One region of the Arthrobacter sp. NPDC058192 genome, then DNA from elsewhere that is predicted to be linked to it. Evidence: riboswitches for the same ligand, from Rfam matches in the RefSeq annotation. Region 1 holds a riboswitch; each other region holds the start of a gene.
The links. Region 1 has a riboswitch for thiamine pyrophosphate ahead of thiO (glycine oxidase ThiO). Riboswitches for the same ligand answer to the same signal wherever they lie in the genome.
Positions count from the first base shown of each region.

Region 2: linked by a shared signal. The riboswitch ahead of ACFVVK_RS06005 (bifunctional hydroxymethylpyrimidine kinase/phosphomethylpyrimidine kinase) and the one ahead of thiO (glycine oxidase ThiO) in region 1 are both predicted to bind thiamine pyrophosphate.
Region 3: linked by a shared signal. The riboswitch ahead of ACFVVK_RS01900 (ECF transporter S component) and the one ahead of thiO (glycine oxidase ThiO) in region 1 are both predicted to bind thiamine pyrophosphate.

Region 1 is NZ_JBHVVJ010000003.1:25,616-28,860, forward strand. Features, by position in the region: gene ACFVVK_RS03795 (RNB domain-containing ribonuclease) at 1-485, opposite strand, end outside; gene thiE (thiamine phosphate synthase) at 563-1,258, opposite strand; TPP riboswitch at 1,285-1,406, shown strand; gene thiO (glycine oxidase ThiO) at 1,400-2,692, shown strand; gene thiS (sulfur carrier protein ThiS) at 2,689-2,925, shown strand; gene ACFVVK_RS03815 (thiazole synthase) at 3,012-3,245, shown strand, end outside.
Region 2 is NZ_JBHVVJ010000004.1:200,608-203,852, forward strand. Features, by position in the region: gene ACFVVK_RS06000 (Rne/Rng family ribonuclease) at 1-1,760, shown strand, start outside; TPP riboswitch at 1,902-1,998, shown strand; gene ACFVVK_RS06005 (bifunctional hydroxymethylpyrimidine kinase/phosphomethylpyrimidine kinase) at 1,981-3,245, shown strand, end outside.
Region 3 is NZ_JBHVVJ010000001.1:399,536-402,780, forward strand. Features, by position in the region: gene ACFVVK_RS01895 (ABC transporter ATP-binding protein) at 1-1,176, opposite strand, end outside; gene ACFVVK_RS01900 (ECF transporter S component) at 1,217-1,864, opposite strand; TPP riboswitch at 1,931-2,073, opposite strand; gene ACFVVK_RS01905 (heme-degrading domain-containing protein) at 2,246-2,800, shown strand; gene ACFVVK_RS01910 (DUF4235 domain-containing protein) at 2,921-3,181, shown strand; gene mnhG (monovalent cation/H(+) antiporter subunit G) at 3,178-3,245, opposite strand, start outside.

The DNA of each region.
Region 1 (3,245 bases):
ACGAGCACCGAGGTCACCTCCGCGGCGGCGTCAAGGTCGAACTCCCAGACGAACGCCGCGCACAGCTGGTCCGCCAGGAGGCTGCCGGCGGCTTCGCTGATGACCTCGGGATGCAGCGGGATCCGCCCGTCTGGGGTGTAGAAAGTCTGGCCGCGGCGGCGGGTTTCGGCGTCGAGGGCCCCGCCGGGGGCGACAAACGACGGAACGTCCGCGATGGCATAGAAGACCTTGTAGCCACCGTCGGAGCGCTCGATGTGCAGCGCCTGGTCCAGGTCGGTGGAGGATGCCGGATCGATGGTCACGAACTCCACATGCGTCAGATCCAGGTCCGGAAACTTGTGCTCGGCGACCGCCGCCTCCGCGTCCCGGAGCGCGTCCTCCGGGAACGGGCCCGGGAGCTCGAGCTCGGTGCGCAGCGCCTTGAGCGCTCCGGCGAGCTGGTTCTTCTGCTCGTGAACGCTCGGGGTCAGGCGATGATGGGACACGAAAATCAGGTTAGCCCGATTTCCGCCAATAGTCTTGGATCAGCAGCCCGGCCCCGGACGGCGCCCGCCAAACCGGCTCAGGAGTCTGCGGCGTCCAGTGCCGCCAGCAGTGCGCCCGCGGCGTGTGCCGGATCATCCGCGTCAGTGATGGCCCTGACCACGACGATCCGCCGGGCCCCGGCGTCCACCACCTGCTCCACGTTCCCGAGGTCGATCCCGCCGATGGCGAACCAGGGCACGACGCCCTCGACCTTGCCGGTCCCCTCCGCTTCGGCGCGGCTGATCGCCTGCGCGGCGTAACGCACCAGGTCCAGGCCGACTGCGGCACGTCCGGGCTTGGTGGGAGTCGCCCACACCGGTCCCACGCAGAAGTAGTCGAGGCCCTTGCGGCCCGGCGAGGACGCGATGGCGGCGTCTACCTGCTCCGGGCTGTGCGTGGACAGGCCCACCACGGTGTGTTTGCCGAGCAGGCCGCGGGCTGCGCCGAGGGAAATGTCCTTCTGACCGATGTGGAACACCGGCGCGCGGGACAGTGAAGCGATGTCCGCGCGGTCATTGACGGCCCACAGCCGGCCGTGCCGCGCGGCTGCGGCGTGCAGAACCTCCAGAAGCTCCAGCTCCTCGGCCGCCTCGAGCGACTTGTCGCGCAGCTGGATGATGTCCACTCCGCCGGCGAAAGCGGCGTCCACGAAGTCCGCGAAGTCTCCGCGGTCCCGTCGGGCGTCGGTGCACAGATAGAGGCGGGCAGTTGTGTGGAGGGAGTCCTGGCTCATGGCACCAGCCTAGTTCCTCTAAACTGGGCGGATACCGCGGGAGCCCCGCAGCCGCCATGTCGGCGCTGCATGGCTGAGAGGGCGTCAGAGCCGACCGCTTGACCTGATCCGGCTAGTACCGGCGTAGGGAAGGAATTTTCCATGGGCACAAGAACCAGCCATGAAGCCGAAGCCGCAGATGACGCGGTCAACGTCGCCGTCAACGCCGACATCACGGCCGACGTTGCCGTGATCGGCGGCGGCGTGATCGGCCACGGCATCGCCTTCGAGGCCAGCCGTGCCGGCCGGTCCGTGGTCCTGATCGATGACGCGCCCGGCAGCGGAGCCAGCTGGGCCGCGGCCGGCATGCTGGCTCCCGTCAGCGAACTGCATTACCAGGAGGAGCAGCTCCTGGAGCTGATGCTGGAGTCCTCCCGGCTGTGGCCCGCGTTCGCGGCCGCGATCGACGCCGCCGCCAGCTTGGAAACCACTGCGCCCGGCTCGGCAACCGGGACCGGTTACGTGACGACGCCGACCCTCGCCGTCGGCGCCGACGCCGCGGACCGGCGCGCGCTCGCGGACCTGCGGCTTGCCCAGCAGGCCTGCGGCCTCACCGTGGAACCCCTGACAGTGCGCGAGGCCCGCGGCCGCGAGCCATTGCTGAGCCCCGCCATCTCTTGCGCCTTCGACATCCCTGCCGACCACCAGGTGGACCCGCGACTGCTGGTCGCCCGGCTCGGCGAACTGCTCGACGCCGAGGGCCGCAACAGCTTCGTCCGGCGGCGCGCGGCCGGGCTGCTGTGGGAAGGCGGCCGCGTCGCCGGGGTCCGGCTGACCGGCGGCGGTTCCGTGCGGGCTACGGAAACCGTGGTCGCCAACGGGCTGGGCGCCGCCACACTCGACGGTCTGCCCCCGGGACTGGTGCTGCCGCTGCGCCCGGTCTACGGCGACATCCTCCGGCTCCGTGTGCCCGGGCACCTGCGGCCGCTGGTCACGGCCACTGTGCGTGGCATGGTGCGGGGGGTGCCGGTGTACATCGTGCCCCGGCAGGACGGCACGGTGGTGATCGGTGCCACCCAGCGCGAGGACGGTCCGGTCCATCCGCACGCCGTGTCCGCCGGCGGCATCTACCAGCTGCTCCGGGACGCGCAGCAGTTGGTGCCCGCGGTGGCGGAGCTGGAGCTGCTCGAAGCCACGGCGCGGGCCCGGCCCGGCACGCCGGACAACGCCCCGCTGCTGGGGCGGGCCGCGGACCCGGACGGCGGGGACGTGTCGGGGCTCATCATCGCCACAGGTTTCTTCCGGCACGGCGTCCTGCTGACTCCCGCGGCCGCCGCCGTCGCCCGGCAGCTCATCGACGGAACATCCGACCCGCGCTGGGAAGGATTCCGTCCCGACCGTTTTTCCCGCGTCCCCGGTGCGTCCGGGGACAGTCCCACCAAGGAAGCAGCATGAACATCAGACTTAACGGAACGGAGCAGAGGGTCGCCGACGGCGCCTCCGTCGGCACGCTCGTCAGCCAGCTCACCGGCCGCAGCATCGGCCCCGATGGGCAGGCCGCCGACGGGCGTAAACTCGGCGTCGCGGTGGCCCGCAACGCCGAAGTCGTGCCGCGCAGCCAGTGGCACGCCACCGCGCTCGCCGACGGCGACGACGTCGAACTTGTCACGGCAGTCCAAGGAGGATGACGGTGAGCGAGACAACATTTAGTCGAGTCCCGAGCGACCCGGGTGCTCCGGCACCCGCGGCCCCTCCGGCGCCCGCGGACCGCTTCGTGGTCGACGGCGTGACGCTTGGCTCCCGCCTCATCATGGGCACCGGCGGCGCACCGAGCCTGGACGGACTGGGGGCGGCGCTCGTGGCCTCCGGGACGGAACTGACCACCGTGGCGATGCGCCGGTATTCGCCGGCCGAAACGGGGTCGCTGTTCCAGCTGCTCGCGGACCACAACATCAGGGTGCTGCCCAACACGGCCGGCTGCTTCACCGCCCGGGACGCTGTTCTTACC
Region 2 (3,245 bases), on a different contig from region 1:
TTGGCCACAAGGGCGCCCGCCTCACCAGCCAGATCTCGCTGCCCGGACGCTACCTCGTGTACGTGCCCGGCGGTTCCATGACCGGCATCTCACGCAAGCTGCCCGACGTCGAACGCAACCGCCTTAAGCGGATCCTCAAGGACCGCCTGCCCGAAGACGCGGGCGTCATTGTCCGCACCGCGGCCGAAGGAGCGTCCGAGGAGGAGCTGACCCACGACATCAACCGCCTGCGCGCGCAGTGGGAAGGCATCGAGAGCCAGTCGACGTCCACGAAGATCCTTGCCCCGGAGCTGCTCTACGGCGAACCGGACCTGACCATCAAGGTGGTCCGCGACGTCTTCAATGAGGACTTCTCCAAGCTGATCGTTTCCGGCGAGGAAGCCTGGGACACCATCGAGGCCTACGTTACGTACGTCGCACCGGACCTGGTGGGCCGGCTCGAGAAGTGGACCAAGGACACGGACATCTTCGCTGCCTGGCGCATCGATGAGCAGATCCACAAAGCCCTGGACCGGAAGGTTTTCCTGCCCTCGGGCGGTTCCCTCGTGATCGACCGCACCGAAGCCATGACAGTGGTGGACGTCAATACCGGCAAGTTCACCGGTTCCGGCGGCAACCTCGAGGAAACCGTCACCAAGAACAACCTCGAGGCGGCCGAGGAAGTCGTCCGGCAGCTGAGGCTGCGCGATATCGGCGGCATCATCGTCATCGACTTCATCGACATGGTGCTCGAATCCAACCGCGACCTCGTGCTGCGCCGCATGGTGGAGTGCCTGGGCCGGGACCGCACCAAGCACCAGGTGGCTGAAGTGACCTCGCTGGGCCTGGTCCAGATGACCCGCAAGCGGATGGGCACCGGGCTGCTGGAAGTCTTCGGCGAGCAGTGTGAGGCCTGCGCGGGCCGCGGAATCGTCACCCACGACGAACCCGTGGAGCACCGCCGCGCCAACACCGTTGCGGCCGAGCACTACGTGCCGCGCACCGAGGCCCAGCCGGCCGCCCGGACCGAACGCAAGAGCCGCCGCCGCGGCAGGGGAGGCCAGGGCACGGAGTCCGCGACTTCGGCACCGGCAGCCGTCCATCCGGAGCCGACCGAGGCCGAGCGCCACGCCAAGGCTGAGGCGACCCGCACCGCCCTGGCGAACATCGCCGCCGCGGCGCACGCCGCCCACCTGCACGACGGCGAGGCAGCCACTGCCAGCGACGCCGGGGTGCGCCAGGCCGCGGCCGAGGCCGTCGAAGCTGTCGCCCAGCTCGCGGCCACCGAGGAAGCAGCCGGCCGTCCCGCGGCCGTCCTGACCTTTGGCGGCGAGCAGGTGGCCCTTCCGTACGTCGAGCACGCCGAGGACGCGCCGGCCCCGGCACTGACCCTGGACCTGCTGGCCGAAGCCTTCGCCAACCTCGGCGAGGGCGAGGGCGAGGCCCAAAAGCAGGAGCAGGGACAGGAGCAGGGACAGGCCGCCGCCGCGCCGCAGGCCGAGGCACCCGGTTCTGCCGGATCAGCCGCAGCGGTCCGTACTGAGGCGCCTGAGCCCCGGGCGGCCGACGCGACGTCCCGTGGCCGCCGCGGGCGCCGCAACCGGAGCGCCAGCCGTGCCCAGGGGGCAGCCAACGAGACGTCCGTGGAGCATCGCGAGGCAGCCGCGCCGGCGGCGGCCGGTTCGGTTCACGAGGCCAAGGCCCCGGCCGCGCCTGCCGCGGTTCCGACCGGCAACGCCCCGATCATCCTCGGCGTCGGCGTGCCGGCGTCGGAGCTCTAGTCCTCGGCTGAATCCCGGCTGACTGTTCCCCTCCGCCACTGGTGGGGTAGCGGGTCGGGGCCGAGGGGCGTAACACTACGCCCCTCCGGCCCCGACCCGTTCCGCCGTTAAAGGGGCGTGCGGGCGCAGCGGCTAGGCTGGAGCACTGACACGGGGTGCCGACCATCGGGCCGGCTGAGACCAGACCCGTTGAACCTGTCCGGCTAGCACCGGCGAAGGGATGTCTGACTTGTCCGCGTTGAATCCGTCCGAGTTCTTGCCGAGTAATTTTTTGCCCAGTGATCTGCCGCCGGAGCCGGCCCCGGCCGCGGCGACCCGTATTCCCCGGGTGCTGGCCATCGCCGGTTCCGACCCGTCCGGCGGGGCCGGGATCCAGGCCGACCTGAAGAGCATCGCGGCGAACGGCGGTTACGGCATGGCCGCCATCACCGCCCTGACCGCGCAGAACACCAAGGGCGTGAGCGCCGTGCACGTACCGCCGGCAGCGTTCCTCACCGCGCAGCTGGACGCCATCAGCGACGACATCGGCATCGACGCCGTCAAGATCGGCATGCTCGGCGACGCGGCAGTTATCGACGCCGTCCGCACCTGGCTGGACAAGGTGCGTCCCGCCGTCGTGGTCCTGGACCCGGTGATGGTCGCCACCAGCGGCGACCGGCTCCTGCAGGAATCGGCCGAGGCCGCCATGGCGTCCCTGCTGCCGCTCGCGGATCTCATCACGCCGAATCTGTCTGAACTGGCCATCCTGCTCCGGGAGCCGGTCGCGGCGGACTGGGCGGAAGCCCTGGCGCAGGGCAAGCGGCTGGCCGCCCAGGCCGGCACCACCGTCCTGGTAAAGGGCGGGCACCTGGAGGGCGGCCAGCCCGGCGGTCCGCTGCAGGACGACGGCGGGGCGGACACCGGGAGCGCCGCCGGGAGCGCCGCCGCGGCCGGTTGCCCGGACGCGCTGGTCAATACCGGGGGCCTGCTGGGCCAGGAGACGGTGGTGGTGCCGGGGGAGCGGATCGACACGCGCAACAGCCACGGCACCGGCTGCTCGTTGTCCTCGGCCATGGCCACGGTGCAGGCCCGGGTCGGGAACTGGGAAGCGGCGCTGCGGGAGGTCAAGCCGTGGTTGCTGGGCGCGCTGCGCGAAGCCTCGGTCCTGGACGTCGGCACCGGCAACGGCCCGGTCCATCATTTCCACCACCTGCAGGGCCGCGCGCGCGGCCCCCTGGCCGGCCAGGCCCCGGCGGAGGGCGAGTTCGCCGCGGCCCTGCGTGCGGGCGCCACGGAAGACCTCGACGCCATCTATGCCCTGGACTTTATCCGCCGACTCGCCGACGGCACGCTGGCCGAACATGAGTTCGCCTACTACCTCGCCCAGGACGCCATCTACCTCAACGGCTACTCCCGGGTCCTGGCCCGTGCCGCCGCCATCGCCCCCACCGAGGCGGAGCAGCTGTTCTGGGCCCGCTCGGCACAGACGTGCCTCGAGGTTGAGTC
Region 3 (3,245 bases), on a different contig from region 1:
CACGGTTCCGATCCTGGCGATCAGCTGCTGGGCTTTCCACCGGTACGGGTCCGTCCCGGCACCATCGCCCAGGAGGCTGCCCAGCTCCGCCGCGGCAGATACCGTCCCGGCGGCGGGGGGCAGCAGACCGGCCAGCGTCAGCGCCAGGGTGGACTTCCCCGAGCCGTTCTGCCCGGTGATGGTCAGGGCCTCGCCGGCGCGGACCCGGGCCTGGATCCCGGACTGCACGGGCCGCGGCGGGATCCTGCGGAAGCGCTCTCGCAGCCCGGCCCGCCGCGGCCGCTCACGGGAGACGGCGAGGCCGTCCGCCGCGAGCAGCAGCGGCCCGGCGGCAGCATCCGGGGCAGTCCGGGGCCGGGTCTGCGGCACGTACCCGGGGACCCAGACTCCGGCACGGATGAGCATGTCCCGCGCCTCCGCCAGGACCTGCTCCGGCGGCCCGTCGATCAGCACCGCGGATTCCGTGGCGGTCCCGGGCTGCAGCACCACGATCCGGTCCACGAGGTCTTTCCAGACCGCCACGCGGTGCTCCACCACCACCAGGGTGGCCCCGGTCTTGTCCAGGCAGCGCCCGACGGCGTCACGGACCTCCAGGACGCCGGCGGGGTCGAGGTTGGCGGTCGGCTCGTCGAGCAGCAGCAGCCCCGGCCGCATCGCCAGGATCCCGGCCAAGGCCAGCCGCTGCTTTTGCCCGCCGGAGAGGGCCGACGTCGGGTGGTCCAGCGGCAGCCTGCCCAGCCCGACGTCGTCGAGCGCCTCGCGCACGCGCGGCCAGATCTGCGCGGCCGGGACGCAGAGGTTCTCCGCGCCGAAGGCGACGTCGTCGCCGAGGCGGGACAGCACCACCTGGGTTTCCGGGTCCTGCTGCACAAGCCCGGCGCGGCCGTGCTGCGTACGCGGCGGCGCGCCGTCGATCAGCAGGCTTCCGGTCTCGTCAGAATCCTCGGCGTCGCCGCCCGCTCCCGCGGCGCCGGCCGCGTTGTCCCCCAGCACGCCCGCCAGGGCGTGGAGCAGCGTCGATTTGCCCGCGCCGGAGGGACCCAGCAGGAGCACCCGCTCCCCCGGCCGGATGTCCAGGTCCAGGCCGCTGACCGCGGGCCGGGACCTTCCGGCGTGCCGCCAGCCCCAGCCGCGGGCCGAGACGGCGGCGGGCCGGACGCCCGTTGTAGATGTCATGAGTTGTCTGCAGGTTTCAGAAGAGGATTCCGTGAACGGTTCAGGAGAAGACGGGCTCCGTGGCGGCCTTGCGGGAGGCGAAGGAGCCCAGCACGCCGGTTTTGGCCAGCCCGCGGGTTGCGAGCCACGACAATCCGCCGGCTATCACTGCGCCGGAGATGGTGGTGAAGATGATGTAGGCGAGCTTGTCCCCTGCTTCGTAAGCGATGTTCCAGCCCCACGGCAGGAAGGAGTCGTTCAGGCCGCAGAAGAGGCCCGCTCCGGCGCCGGCCAGCAGCGACACCGGCAGGTTGAATTTCTTGTAGAGGAAGGCCGCGAAGACCAGTTCCGCGCCGAGACCCTGCAGGACACCGGAGATCAGCACCGTGGTGCCGTACTGCGAGCCCATGATCAGCTCACCGGTGGCTGCCACGGATTCACAGAACAGCGCCGCCCCGGGTTTGCGGATGATGAGCATGCCCAGCACGGCCGGGATCATCCATCCGCCGGCGTAGAGGCCGGTCAGCGGCGGGTAGAGCGCATTGACCGGAGTCGAAATCAGGTTGGCGCCCTGGGACCAGGCCCAGAAGATGACGCCGCCGGCCACGGCGATCAAGGCGGCCACCACAATGTCCACCACGCGCCAGCTGTAGTTGCGCGGCGCGGATGAGCGGCTGGTGGAATCATGCTGTGCTGAAATATCTGTCATGTCGTCCTCCTGAGGAACAGGAGGGGAGGGTGCTCCGGCCGGGCTCGGCTTTCGCCGTCCTCCGCGCACCCTGAGAACTCGACTCCCTTGCGCCGGTACTAACCGGATCAGGTTCGAGGGTCTGCGGCTGTCCGCACTCTCAGCGCCCACCAATGGTGTCCCCGGATTTTCCGGCGACGCCCGACGGCGGCGCTCCCCTGTCGTAATTATTTCGCCCTTGTGGGCTGGCTCAGTTTACACCCGAACGGCCGGGATTTCAGCGGTACACCTTGACACAGACGGGGTGCCCTGCTGCCGGGAACAACCGCTTGGTAGAGTCATCGTGCCGGACCCCCGGACCCGCCAGAGGCGGCCTCGTTCCCACCGGAAAGCTGGATCATCTTGACGCACACACCAGCCACGCCAAACCCCTCCGGGGACTACGACCCGGACTCGAGCGAGCCGCAGCCGCCGGGCTCCCTCGCGGCGCTCATCGGCCGCGTGCTGGCCGAGATCGACGCGCTTCAGTTCGCCTCGTTCAACAAGGACACCGCGCTGGACCTCGGACTCCTCCTTGTCGAGCTGGGCCGGCAACGCTCGCTGCCCATCGCCATCGACATCACCAAGGGCGAGCAGGTGCTCTTCCACGCGGCGCTGGAGGGCGCCACACCGGACAACGAGCGCTGGATCAACGCCAAGAAGCGCACTGCGCAGCGGTACGAGGTCCCGTCCCTGCTGGTGGGGCTCCGCGCCCGCGCTGCTGGCGGCCGGATTGAGGACAATGCCTGGTTCGATCAGATGGAGTTCGCCGCCCACGGCGGGGCGTTCCCCATCTACGTGCGCGGCACGGGGGCCGTCGCCGTCGTGACCGTCTCCGGGCTGCCGCAAAAGGCAGACCACGAGCTGGTGGTGGAGGCGCTCCGGCTGGTCCTCACCCCGGAAAGCACCACCCCTTAACCCTCGACCCGGGCACCCGGCCGTCCTGGCGTGCACGTCCGCTCCGGCAATGCACTGGACCCGCCGTCTGGCCAGCTAGGCTAGGGGAAGCCCAGTCCCGCGCCCCAAGGAGACCTAAGAATGAACATCCTCATCAAGCTGCTCGGCACCGGCGTCAGCCTCATCGCCGGCTTCGCCGGCACCAAACTGGTGGACACCCTCTGGGAAAAGTCGACGGGCAGCAAGCCGCCCAAGGGCGACGACGACGTCCCCACCACGCTGCGCGAAGCCCTGACGTTCGCCTTGATCTCGGCCGCGGTCAGCGCCATCATCCAGGTGCTTGCGAACCGCGGCACCCAGCGTGCCATCACGCGTTTCGCCAAGACCCAGGACATCGTCTAGGCGGATCCGGCGCCTTCGTCCGGCCCGCGCTTGGCCGCCGCCTGCTGGACCACGGCCTCGAGCT